Regions from separate parts of the Aneurinibacillus uraniidurans genome, predicted to be linked through region 1. Evidence: riboswitches for the same ligand, from Rfam matches in the RefSeq annotation. Region 1 holds a riboswitch; the other holds the start of a gene.
What was found. A riboswitch is a leader RNA that binds a small molecule or an ion and turns the genes downstream of it on or off. The one in region 1 is predicted to bind S-adenosylmethionine.
Positions count from the first base shown of each region.

Region 2: linked by a shared signal. The riboswitch ahead of PO771_RS11585 (methionine ABC transporter ATP-binding protein) and the one ahead of metH (methionine synthase) in region 1 are both predicted to bind S-adenosylmethionine.

Region 1 covers NZ_CP116902.1:431,844-437,899, reverse strand. The annotation lists gene metH (methionine synthase) at 1-2,818, opposite strand, end outside; SAM riboswitch class I at 2,905-3,010, opposite strand; gene PO771_RS02165 (HD-GYP domain-containing protein) at 3,069-4,151, opposite strand; gene PO771_RS02160 (DMT family transporter) at 4,270-5,100, opposite strand; gene PO771_RS02155 (IclR family transcriptional regulator) at 5,134-5,883, opposite strand.
Region 2 covers NZ_CP116902.1:2,322,005-2,328,060, reverse strand. The annotation lists gene PO771_RS11610 (tetraprenyl-beta-curcumene synthase family protein) at 1-160, shown strand, start outside; partial or broken gene PO771_RS19455 (hypothetical protein) at 168-257, opposite strand; gene PO771_RS11605 (class I SAM-dependent methyltransferase) at 237-1,022, shown strand; gene miaA (tRNA (adenosine(37)-N6)-dimethylallyltransferase MiaA) at 1,022-1,981, shown strand; gene hfq (RNA chaperone Hfq) at 2,020-2,259, shown strand; gene PO771_RS11590 (polysaccharide deacetylase family protein) at 2,414-3,205, shown strand; SAM riboswitch class I at 3,260-3,375, shown strand; gene PO771_RS11585 (methionine ABC transporter ATP-binding protein) at 3,454-4,476, shown strand; gene PO771_RS11580 (methionine ABC transporter permease) at 4,469-5,152, shown strand; gene PO771_RS11575 (pyridoxal phosphate-dependent aminotransferase) at 5,274-6,056, shown strand, end outside.

The DNA.
Region 1 (6,056 bases):
ATTCTGTTGCTTTCGGATCGCCTTCTGCAAGCAGCTTATCCACATTGCCTCGCACCCCAAGATGCTTACCAAGCAGCATCCGCCAGTTAATATACGGCTGCAGGTGTGTAAGTGGATAGTCGCGCAGAACATGACGTTCTGTATCGGGTGCTGCATAGACTGGTGTCGATGTGCTTACATTCGACCGAGTCGGCGCAACCTCGGTTGCCTTCACTTCTACTGCTGTATTTTCCGACGCATCCGCAGCAGCCAGTGCTTCCTCACGCTTCGCTTCGAGAGCAGCGCGTTCCTGTGGATTTGCTAACTTGTTAGCAAGATCCAAACCATACATCGCGTCTTTCGCATACAGCACAAGCCCATCATATTGCGGTGCAATCCGAGTATCTGTGAACTTACGGGTTAACGCCGCACCTCCGACAAGAATTGGAGCATCAATCCCTGCTGCTTTTAAATCCTGAGCGGTTGTCACCATCTGCTGCGCTGATTTGACAAGCAGACCGGACAGCCCGATCATATCCGGCTTCGTTTCACGGCACGCCTGGATAATCTGTTCCGGCGTAACTTTAATACCTAAGTTAATGATGTCATAGCCATTGTTGCCCAGGATGATCTCAACAAGGTTTTTACCGATATCATGCACATCGCCTTTTACGGTTGCTAGCATAACCGTACCTTTTGCAGCGGATTCACTTTTCTCCATATATGGTTCGAGATGGGCCACCGCCGCCTTCATAACTTCTGCACTCTGAAGTACTTCTGCTACGATCAACTGATTATCGTTGAATAGACGCCCTACTTCATCCATACCCGTCATCAATGGTCCGTTAATAATATCAAGCGGTTTATACTTGCTGCGTGCTTCTTCTAAATCTGGAACTAACCCTTCTTTTGTTCCTTCCACCACATAACGAGCCAGACGTTCTTCTAACGTTAAGTTGGATACTTCAACATTCGCCTCTACCTTCTTCTCACGATAGAAAGCTGTAAATGAAGCGAGCGTCTCATCAGTTGTGTCAAACAGCAATTCTTCGGCCATTGTGCGCTCTTCGTCTGAAATCGAGGCGAAGCGCTGTAACTTCTCGGTATTAACAATGGCATAATCAAGCCCTGCTTTTGTGCAATGATACAAGTACACCGCATTCAGTACTTCCCGACCCGCCGGTGGCAAACCAAAAGACACGTTACTCACACCAAGAATCGTCTGACATTCCGGGAACTTCTCTTTAATGAGCCGGATGCCTTCTACCGTCTCTTTCGCTGACCCGATATACGCCTCATCCCCCGTACCAACCGGGAATACGAGCGGATCAAAAATTAAATCTCGTGGATTCAATCCGTATTTATTTACAAGCAGATCATATGACCGTGCAGCTACTTCCAACTTGCGCTCCCGTGTGACCGCCATTCCTTGTTCATCAATCGTTCCGACTACAACCGCACCACCGAACTTCGTCAGTAATGGCGCCACCTCATCGAACCGCTCTTCTCCGTCTTCAAGATTAATAGAATTGATAATCGCCTTGCCCTGTGAATACTTCAGTGCGAGCGCAATCACATTCGGGTCTGTGGAATCGATCATCAGCGGCACTTTAACTTTGCGAACAACAAACTGGAGAAACGCTTCCATATCGCTTGCTTCATCACGATCCGGGTCTGCCAGGCAAATGTCAATCACATGAGCGCCCCGCTTTACTTGCGCACGGGCGATTTCCGATGCTTCCTCATACTTTCCTTCTTTGATGAGATCCCGAAACTTTTTGGACCCGATCACATTTGTCCGCTCTCCAACAAACAACGGTCGACTATCCGGTTCCAGATAGACCGGCTCAATGCCAGAAACAACATGCGTCGTAAGCCCACCTGGCTTGCGCGGTTCATATTGCTTCATCACATCGGCAATCGCCCGAATGTGATCTGGTGTCGTACCACAGCAACCGCCCGTCACATTAATCCAGCCTTGCTCCGCGAATCCAGCTAACTTCGCAGCTAATGTCTGTGGTGATTCATGATAGTTTCCATCCTCATCTGGTAACCCTGCATTCGGATAGCAACTCACTGCACAGTCGGCCATGCCAGACAACGTACGAATATGATCGCGCATGAATTCCGGACCTGTGGCACAGTTCAAGCCGACCGAGATCGGCTTCAAATGTGTAAGTGAAATATAAAATGCTTCAATATTCTGACCTGCAAGTGTTGTCCCCATCGGTTCAATCGTTCCAGAAATCATCACCGGAAGACGACAACCAAGCGTATCAAACGCTTTCTGGATGGCAATCCCGCCTGCTTTCACATTTAACGTATCCTGTGCAGTCTCCAGCAGCAGGACATCGACCCCTCCTTCTATAAGGGCCAGCACTTGTTCATAATATGAATCAATCAGCTCTTCAAATGTAATACCACCTGTTACAGACAATGTTTTCGTCGTAGGTCCGATCGCCCCGGCTACATAACGCGGCCAATCTGGTGTTGAATATGCATCGACTGCTTCTTTTGCCAGGCGAGCAGCTGCCAGGTTAATCTCGCGAGCGCGGTCCTGTACATCATATTCAGCTAGTACAACAGATGCACCACCGAACGTATTCGTCTCAATAATATCAGCACCCGCTTCGAGATACTTCTCATGGATGGAACGGATTACATCCGGTCGCGTTACGTTCAGCAGTTCATTACATCCATCATACGCCTCGCCTCCGAAATCATCCGGGCCGAGATTTGCCTGCTGGAGCATCGTTCCCATCGCTCCATCAATAACTAGAATTTTCTCAGCGAGTCTTGCTTCTAATGCCAGCTTACCTGGCGTGGTTGTTTCTTTCATCTGTCTCATCCCCTTTTTTGGCAAATAAAAAAAGCCTCCTCGGCAAAGGAAGGCTTTTTGTCTCTATACATACAAGGCAATCGCATTCCTTATCTCCCAGGAATTACATTCCTGCTGGATTTGGCACCGTGTATATCCATACCGGTTGCCGGGCGTCATTGGGCCAGTCCCTCAGCCTTCTCTTGATAAGAAGCTTTTCTTTTTATTTTTCTCATTATTAATCATTATCAAAAAACAGTCAACCACCAAATTATAATGTACGGGTGATGACAAGATTTGTCTCATTGCGCAGATCAATCTCGTATGGCGATGCCACTTCGCTGCCATCCCGCTCCTTCGTAATCCGAATAATAGGGCGATGAACAGAACGTGGGTCTACTCTAGCGACAACCCCAACCTGCCCTGTATTCAATACAACAACCGATGCAATTGGATAAACGGCAATATGCTTAACAAATAACTTCACCAGCTCGATATCAAACAACGAATTTCCTGCGGCAAACAAATATTCAGTCGCCTCATTCGGTGTGTAGTGCTGGCGATAGGAACGGTGTGATGTGAGTGCGTCATACACATCGGCAAGCCCAACAATTTGTGCGTATTCATGAATTTGTTGTTCTCGAAGCTGGCGCGGATACCCTGATCCGTTATAGCGTTCATGGTGCTGCAGTGCACAGTGGGCGGACAGCAGGGATACATCGTACTGATAGCGTAAAATATTAAATCCATCTTCTGTGTGATTTTCAATTCTAGAACGCTCTTCATCCGTTAGTGCCCCTCGCTTGTTCCACAACTCTTTTGGAAGCTGTGTCATTCCAATATCGAACAGGAGGGCCCCTACCCCAAGATCCAGCATCTGATTCTGGTTATATCCCTTGGCCAGACCAATAATCCCAGCAAGAACCGCTACGTTAACAGAATGATGGAATAAATAACCGTCCAACGCATGAAGGTTCGCCAAATTGACGAGAACATCCTTGCGGCCACTTAAATCCCCCATAATGCTCCCGAATACGTCCCGAAAGGTTTGCCCCATATCCGGCACACTCATCCGACCTTTCACCTGCGGTTGATCAAGCAGATTAGTCATCGTTTTATGAACGGTCTGAATAGCCTGACGACGTGTCGTATCACTAATAATATCTTCTGGAATGATATCGGTTGTATGTTTATCTTCTATGTATACCGTATCAATTCCCATTTGCTCAAGGCGGTTAATATAACGGTCAGTTAATTCCAGACCAGCACCAAGCAGTACATGTCCGGTTTCAGAATAAATCGTTTTTGCAAGCTTATCCCCCGGCTTAACCGAGCTGATGTGCAGTTTTTTCACGTCCCAAACCACCTTTTCATTTCTTCCTCTACCCTTCTTCTCCCAAATTGTAACACAAAATTGATATCCCTTGTAAAAAAAGAGTCGCCCTTTTTTTATAAAGAGCAACCCTTTTTTCCTATATTTTCGTTAAAACAAGACCTAACAAAGCAGTACATATGCCACATACTTGATACAACTTAAGTCGTTCTTTAAACAAATAACAGCCTGTTAAAATGACGATCAGGCAGTTTAAACTTACTACAGGGAACACAATGCTTGCTGTTCCGGTTTGCAAGGCATAAAAATAACAGCTATAACCGATTACACTTAGAATCCCAACAACTGCTCCGATTTGCACCTCTTTGCGCTGAATTCGTTCACGCCCAAGCCAGAAAAGCAAAAATACACTTCCACCTCCGTACATCGACACAAGCATGTCCAGCGAATGAATATGCAGTGAGGAGGAACCTTTCATTATGATTCCGAGTACACCAAACGATACGAATGCCAGCAACACACGGGCAATCCATGGACCGTACTGTGTACCGCCTTTGCTTCCCGGCGTGTACTGAATGACGATCACAGAACCCATCATACAAAAAACCCCGAGCCAGTGCAGAAAAGGGATCTGTTCATTAAAGATCAGTCCTGCTGCCAGAACCGGCAAAATCGCATTGGCTGCAATAATTGGCGATGTCAGGCTGGCCGGTCCCTTCTCAAAAGCACGTGCCATTTGAATATTTCCGTTGGCATTCAGAATGCCCACCAGCGTTCCAAATATAATGGAAAGCCAGTTCGTATGAAACTCCCCTTCTTGCAAACCGTACGCCAATGTCAGTAAAAATGCGACAAAATAGAAGAAAAACTGGATGTTTACTTTCGATAACCGCCGCGATGTACTCCACTTAAAAATCGTGTTATTCGCTCCAAAGCACAGTGCGGTGATCATCGCTGCTGCAAGCCACATGATGCCATCTCCATCTCTCTTTCTGCTTTTTTTCTATTGTAACATGTTTCCCATTCGACGGGCCGCTTCCATGACAAGCGGAGCATTTTGTGCCATCTTCTCTGATGTAAGCCGATTGGACGGCCCGGATACCGATAGGGCTGCCACCATTTCACCGCGCACATTAAACAGCGGGACCGATACAGCTGCTGCCCCCTCTTCCCGCTCCTCCGAACTGGTTGCATAACCATTGCGGCGAATTTCCTGAAGCTGATCCATATAGACACCCTTATCGACTGCCTTTGGCCAAGCAGGATCATTCAATACGCGCAGCTGGGCGTCCGGCGGCGCATACGCGACCAGCACTTTGCTCGATGCGCCAACCGCAAGTGGCATATGTGCCCCGATTGGTGCAACACGACGGATCGTCTCCTGACTCTCCACGGCCTGAATGCGTACCCGTTCATTTTCATTACGGACATATAAACTGATCGTCTCCCCGATCTCATCGCGTAACCGTGTCATCTCCGGCAGCAATACCGTCCCAATGTCCCCTTGCTGCGGATAATTCGCGGATATCTGCCAAACACGAAACCCGAGATGATACTTCTCCGTCACTGTGTCTCGCGTCAGAAACCCCCGACCCTCAAGTGATCCGAGCAGGCGGTATACAGTACTTTTATTCAAACTGACCCGCTGTGCAATCTCTGTCAGCGTCAGTTCCTGTTCATCAATAAAACAAAGAAGAATATCAAGCGCACGATCTACAGCACGCACCGTCATCTTCGCATCTGTTGTTTCCATCCCGCTCACCTTCCTGGTTGAATAGGGTTTCATAGAACGAAACCCTGTTGCAGTATTGTTCATTATACCTTATGTGTGATTCATCCGTAAATGATACCCTTACCAAAAAAAATTGATTTTACTAGTGTACGTACGGGTAAAAAAGCAGTATAATGTTTTGTGGAAACAGAAAC
Region 2 (6,056 bases), 1.9 Mb from region 1:
GTATTTATCCGATGGCAAAGTGCGCCGTCAGCCGATGGTGCGCACGGTTGCCCACTGGATGATCCGTTCAGGCTCACTTCCGGCGAAGTTTTTCTTCCTGAATGGACGCGGCTATCGAGGCAGCAAAGCGATCTTACAGGCCCCACCAGCGGGCAAGTAGTACAGGTTTCCTCACCAGGTAAAATGCGGTATGATAGATACGATGCAAAACTGGGAAAAGGAACGAGTGATTCGCAATGATTGTAACAACACCGCACGAAGCGGGTGCGGCAGTAATTGCACAGGCGCAAGAGCTGGCACGGAAATGGGACGTGCCGTTCGTGGAACGCCGTAAGCAGCCGCTCTCTCGTCTATATGTACATAGCCCGGATGTGCTTGTGGTAACAGAAGCAGGGTTCAAAGCGCACCGTCAAGGAGAAGCGCGACCGCTGTTCTTTCATCCGGGAATGGCAATGCTTCGTATAAAACGCTTGCGTAGCGGCGATACTGATGCCATGGTTCAGGCGTTTGCCCTGATGCCGGGAGATGAGGTGCTTGATTGTACGCTTGGTCTCGCAGGAGATGCGATTGTTGCCTCGTACGCGGTAGGCGCTTCTGGACGTGTGGTGGGTCTAGAGTCGAGAAGCCTGCTGGCTCGTGTCATGACGGATGGACTGATCCGATACGAAAGCGGAATTCAGGAATTAGATGAGGCGATGCGCCGGATTGAAGTGCGGAATGAGCAGCATTTGACTTTTCTTGCACAATGTGAAGATAATAGTTTTGATATTGTATACTTTGATCCGATGTTTTTTGTGCCCATTGAGGCATCGGAGAGCATCTCTCCCCTGCGACCGTTCGCAGATCACACGCCGCTTACCGAGGAAGCGGTGGCGGAAGCGATGCGGGTGGCGCGTCGTCGCGTTGTGATGAAAAACCACAGTCGGAGCCCGGATTTTGCACGGCTTGGATTTACCCGCATTCCGAAGGCAGTAGAGCGTACCTTTACATATGGCATCATCGATACAGGAGGTGATGCGTGATGACAACAAATAGCAGGCAGCGTGTTCTGGCGATTGTCGGCCCCACATCCGTTGGCAAGACGGCGCTCAGCTTAGAGCTTGCGGCTAGACATGATGGAGAGATCATCTCCGGCGACTCGATGCAGTTCTACCGTGGGATGGATATCGGGACTGCCAAGGCGACTGCAGAAGAACGAATGCGTGTGCCCCATCATATGATCGACATTTGCCGCCCTGATGAAGAATTTACAGTTGCGGATTTCCAACGACGAACGACGGAATTAATCGCACAGTTGAACGAAAACAGGAAGCTGCCGATGCTTGTAGGCGGTACTGGCCTGTACGTGCAGTCGGTGTTGTACGAGTATCAGTTCTCGCAAGCAGGGCAAGATGATGCGTATCGTGCTGAGCTCGAACAGTTTGTCGATGTACATGGACGAGAGGCGCTTCATGCTAGGCTTGCGAAGATTGATCCGGTGACAGCTGCCAGACTGCATCCAAATGATGTGAAACGCGTAATTCGTGCGCTTGAGATTCACCATTTGACTGGGCGGTCGATGGCGGAACATCAGGAGCGGAGCGAGCGGTCGCCATATGATCTTCTGATGATTGGCTTAACAATGGATCGAGCTCTTCTGTATGAGCGTATTAACCTGCGGGTTGATATGATGATAGAGCAGGGGCTGATAGAGGAAGTAGCCGGACTGCTTGAGCAGGGGTATGATGCCTCCTTGCGCTCTATGCAGGCGCTAGGATACAAAGAAATTATCGCCTATCTTCAGGGACATATGACACGCGAGGCGGCGATTGAACTTGTGAAGAAGCGGACGCGCAACTTTGCGAAGCGTCAGCTGACATGGTTCCGGGCGATGAAGGATATCGTCTGGTTTGATCTTACACCGGGTACAGACCTTGCGGGGACTTATGAAGCAATTTATAAGTTAACGGAAGGAAAGTTCGGACAAGCGCCGAATATATAAACCTTAATCTTAAAGATAAAAATAGGAGGGTACTTAACATGGCCAATACAATTAATATTCAGGATACGTTTCTTAATCATCTGCGGAAGGAAAACGTGCCTGTTACGATTTACCTCGTGAATGGGTTTCAACTACGTGGTCTGATTAAAGCGTTTGATAATTTTACAGTTGTGATTGATACGGAAGGTAAGCAGCAGCTTGTATACAAGCATGCGATCTCGACATTCCTCCCGCAGCGCCCGGTATCCCTGATGCCGGACAATGCGACTAACAACTAACGTATGGCCACATCGAGCCGGACAGCTACATTGCTGTTCGGTTTTTTTCTGTTTTATCTGCTGACGTTGCTTGTAAAACAGGGTAAGATAAAGGTCGGTAGCAAAGAGAAGCTACTAGAGAAGATAGAAAAAAGCGACAGGAGATATAGGGAACATGAAAAAGGTAACAGCAGTCGTTCTATTCGTGCTGCTCATGTGTGTGACGCTGTATCATGTATCTGGAGAAACAAAACCAAAACTGCCGGATACGGGCGTTGTGGTACTCGGGTATCATCATCTGCTGCGGGACGAAGAAAATAAGAAGTTTCGCGACAATCCATCTGTATTATCGGTGGCAGCGTTCGAGCGCCAGATGTCGTTCTTGCATGAAGCAGGCTATCATACAGCTACCCTTCCGCAGCTGCAGGAATATGTAGAAGGAAAAATAAAGTTGCCGCACCGGACGGTCGTGCTGACATTTGATGATGGGTATCGCAGCAACTATCGGTACGCGTACCCGATCTTGAAAAAGTACGGATATACCGCCACGATATTTGCTATTGGCGATGCGATTCAAGATCGTAACTCTGGCTTTCATCCAGATGAACTTGATTATATTAGCCGGGATGATATGCCAAAATATGTGGACGTCTTCGACATTCAATCGCACACGTATGCCATGCATAATAAAACATTGTGGATTAGCAACATGATTATGAAACCGAAGGCTGCGGTGCTTGCCGATCTGCTAAAATCGAAAGAGATGTTTCATGCTCGTTATTTCGCCTATCCGTATGGCTCGTATACAGCGGAAACCGTTAAGATGGTCAAACAGGCAGGATATGAACTGGCATTTACGACGAAATATGGGAAAGTGCAGCCTGGTGATCCACCGCTCATGCTCAAGCGCATTCTTGTTCATCCAGGTATAACTGATCAGCAGTTTAAAGCAATTTTTTCTGATTGACACGATTGTTCTGACATGATACATTCATATCTGTTGATTTATAACTTAATATGAAGCTTATCAAGAGAGGTGGAGGGACTGGCCCGATGAAACCCGGCAGCGGCGGCATCATGCTATAAGCTGTGCCAATTCCAGCGGAGCGGCTTTACGCGTACTCTGAGAGATAAGAGAGTTAAACATCCCCCTCTTTTGTCTGCACAAAAGAGGTTTTTTGTTTTATATATAAATTATAATGAGGAGGACCTTCGTTGATTTCCATTCGCAATGTAGTTAAAACATACGGCAGTGGCGACACGGCTGTTCATGCGATTAAAAACGCTACGATTGAAATTGAGAAAGGCGAGATTTTTGGAGTAATCGGCTTTAGTGGTGCCGGAAAAAGCTCGCTGATCCGTTGTGTTAATTTGCTTGAACGCCCGACATCCGGTTCGGTTATTATTAACGGGACGGATCTGACAAAACTATCACAAGATCAGCTGCGCCAGGCCCGCCGCAAGATCGGCATGATTTTTCAGCATTTTAACTTACTATCCTCTAGCACCGTGTTTGAGAATGTAGCAGCACCGCTTCGTCTGACGAAAACACCAAAAGCAGACGTTCAGAAAAAAGTAAACGAGCTGCTCGAACTTGTTGGTCTAGCGCATCGTGCGCAAGCGTATCCATCCCAGTTATCTGGTGGTCAGAAGCAGCGTGTGGCGATTGCGCGTGCGCTTGCGAACGATCCGGAAATTTTGCTGTGCGATGAGGCAACCTCTGCCCTCGATCCGCAAACAACAGAGTCCATTCTTGACCTTTTGCTTGATATTAATAAGAAATACGACTTGACGATCATGCTCATTACGCATGAGATGCATGTTGTGAAGAAGATTTGTGATCGGGTAGCGGTTATGGAAGAAGGAAACGTGGTCGAGATGGGGACCGTTCTCGAACTATTCTCTCGTCCACAGCAGCAGACGACCAAAAACTTTATTCGTAATATTTTTGATGATCAGCTTCCGGAAGGTTTTCTGGATCGAGTACAGCATGTGCCTGGGAGCCGTCTTGTGCGTCTAACGTTTATTGGCGAAAGCACCGGGCATCCGGTATTAGCTGAGTTGACAGAGAAGTTTCAATTGAAGCCGAATATTTTGTTTGGCCACATTACCCAAATTAAGGACACGCCATTCGGCTATCTCGTCATTGCCATTAATGGGGATAGTGCGGTGCTTGATAACGCAGTAGAGTATGTGAAGCAGCAAGGAATTGGAGCGGAGGTGATTGAGCATGTTTAATGGAATGGACCCACAGTGGGATTTGTATCTTCCCGCGCTGCAGGACACGTTATACATGGTCGGCCTGTCGGTGTTTTTTGCTACACTCATCGGGATCCCGCTCGGCGTGCTGCTTGTGATCACACGCCCTGGCCACATTATGGAACAGCGTGTCGTGTACCAGATTGTTAGTACGATTATTAATATTATTCGTTCCGTGCCATTCATTATTCTGCTGTTTGCAATCATTCCGTTTACGAAGTTTGTAACAGGTTTATTTATGACAGAAGGAACGTTTATCTTTAAAGAAGGGGCGATCGTGCCGCTTGTTGTGTATGCAGCGCCTTATATCGCGCGTCTGATGGAGTCTGCTCTCTTAGAAGTAGATGCGGGCATCATTGAAGCGTTTCAGGCGATGGGAGCAACACGCCGTCAGATTATCTTTAAAGTAATGTTGAAAGAAGCACGTCCATCTTTAGTGCTTGCGATTACGATTGCATTGATTGGATTGATTGATGCTACGGCGATGGCAGGCGGACTGATTAGTGCAGGCGGACTTGGAAACGTAGCATATACGTACGGATTCCAACGCTGGGATACGCTGGTCATGGTCATCACGGTTGTTATTTTGATCGTCATGGTACAGTGTTTGCAAATGATCGGGAACTTCATTGCCCGCTCGATGCGTAAAGATTAACGTGTGTATACAGGCGGCATGTGCGGAGAAAGTAAGGGGCTTTCTTCGCCAGATCGCCTTTTGTTTTCGAATATGTTTTCGTAATTTTCCACCAGTTTCGGATAGTAAGGAGAGAAGAGACATGAGTTTTATACCTTCGGACGCGATGAACCGACTGCCGACACAGTTTTTTGCCGGTTTGACCCGGAATGTACACCGCATCGTGCAGGCAGGACATGATGTCATTAATGTAGGACAAGGAAATCCTGATCAGCCCACACCGCCGCATATTGTCGCAGCGATGCAGCGGGAGGCAGCGAATCCGCTGCACCATAAATATTCGCCTTTCCAAGGGCGGGATGAACTGAAAGAAGCGATTGCGCACTGGTATAAGCAGGAGCGCGGTGTAGAACTTGATCCGTATACGGAAGTGGCGATTTTATTTGGCGGCAAGGTGGGACTTGTTGAGTTAAGCAACATTTTCTTAAATCCAGGCGACGTCTGCCTTGTACCAGATCCGGGTTATCCAGATTATTGGTCTGGTGTGGCGATGGCAGGTGGGGTAATGGAAATGATGCCGCTGCGTGCTGAAAACGATTTTCGCCCGGATTTTACGAAAATTGCCCCTGATGTTGCGGATCGGGCCAAGATGATGTTTCTAAACTATCCGAACAATCCAACAGGTGCGGTGGCGACGCCAGAACTGATCGAGGAAGCGGTACGGTTCTGCCTTGATCACAACATTTTGCTCGTACATGACTATGCGTACGGTACGATTGGATTCGATGGGGTGACACCGCCAAGCTTCCTTGCTCATCCAGATATGAAGCAGGCCGGGATTGAGGTATATACGTTGTCTAAAACGTACAATATGGCTGGGTGGCGTGTTGGATTTGCGCTTGGAAATGCAGAAGTCATTCGGCTG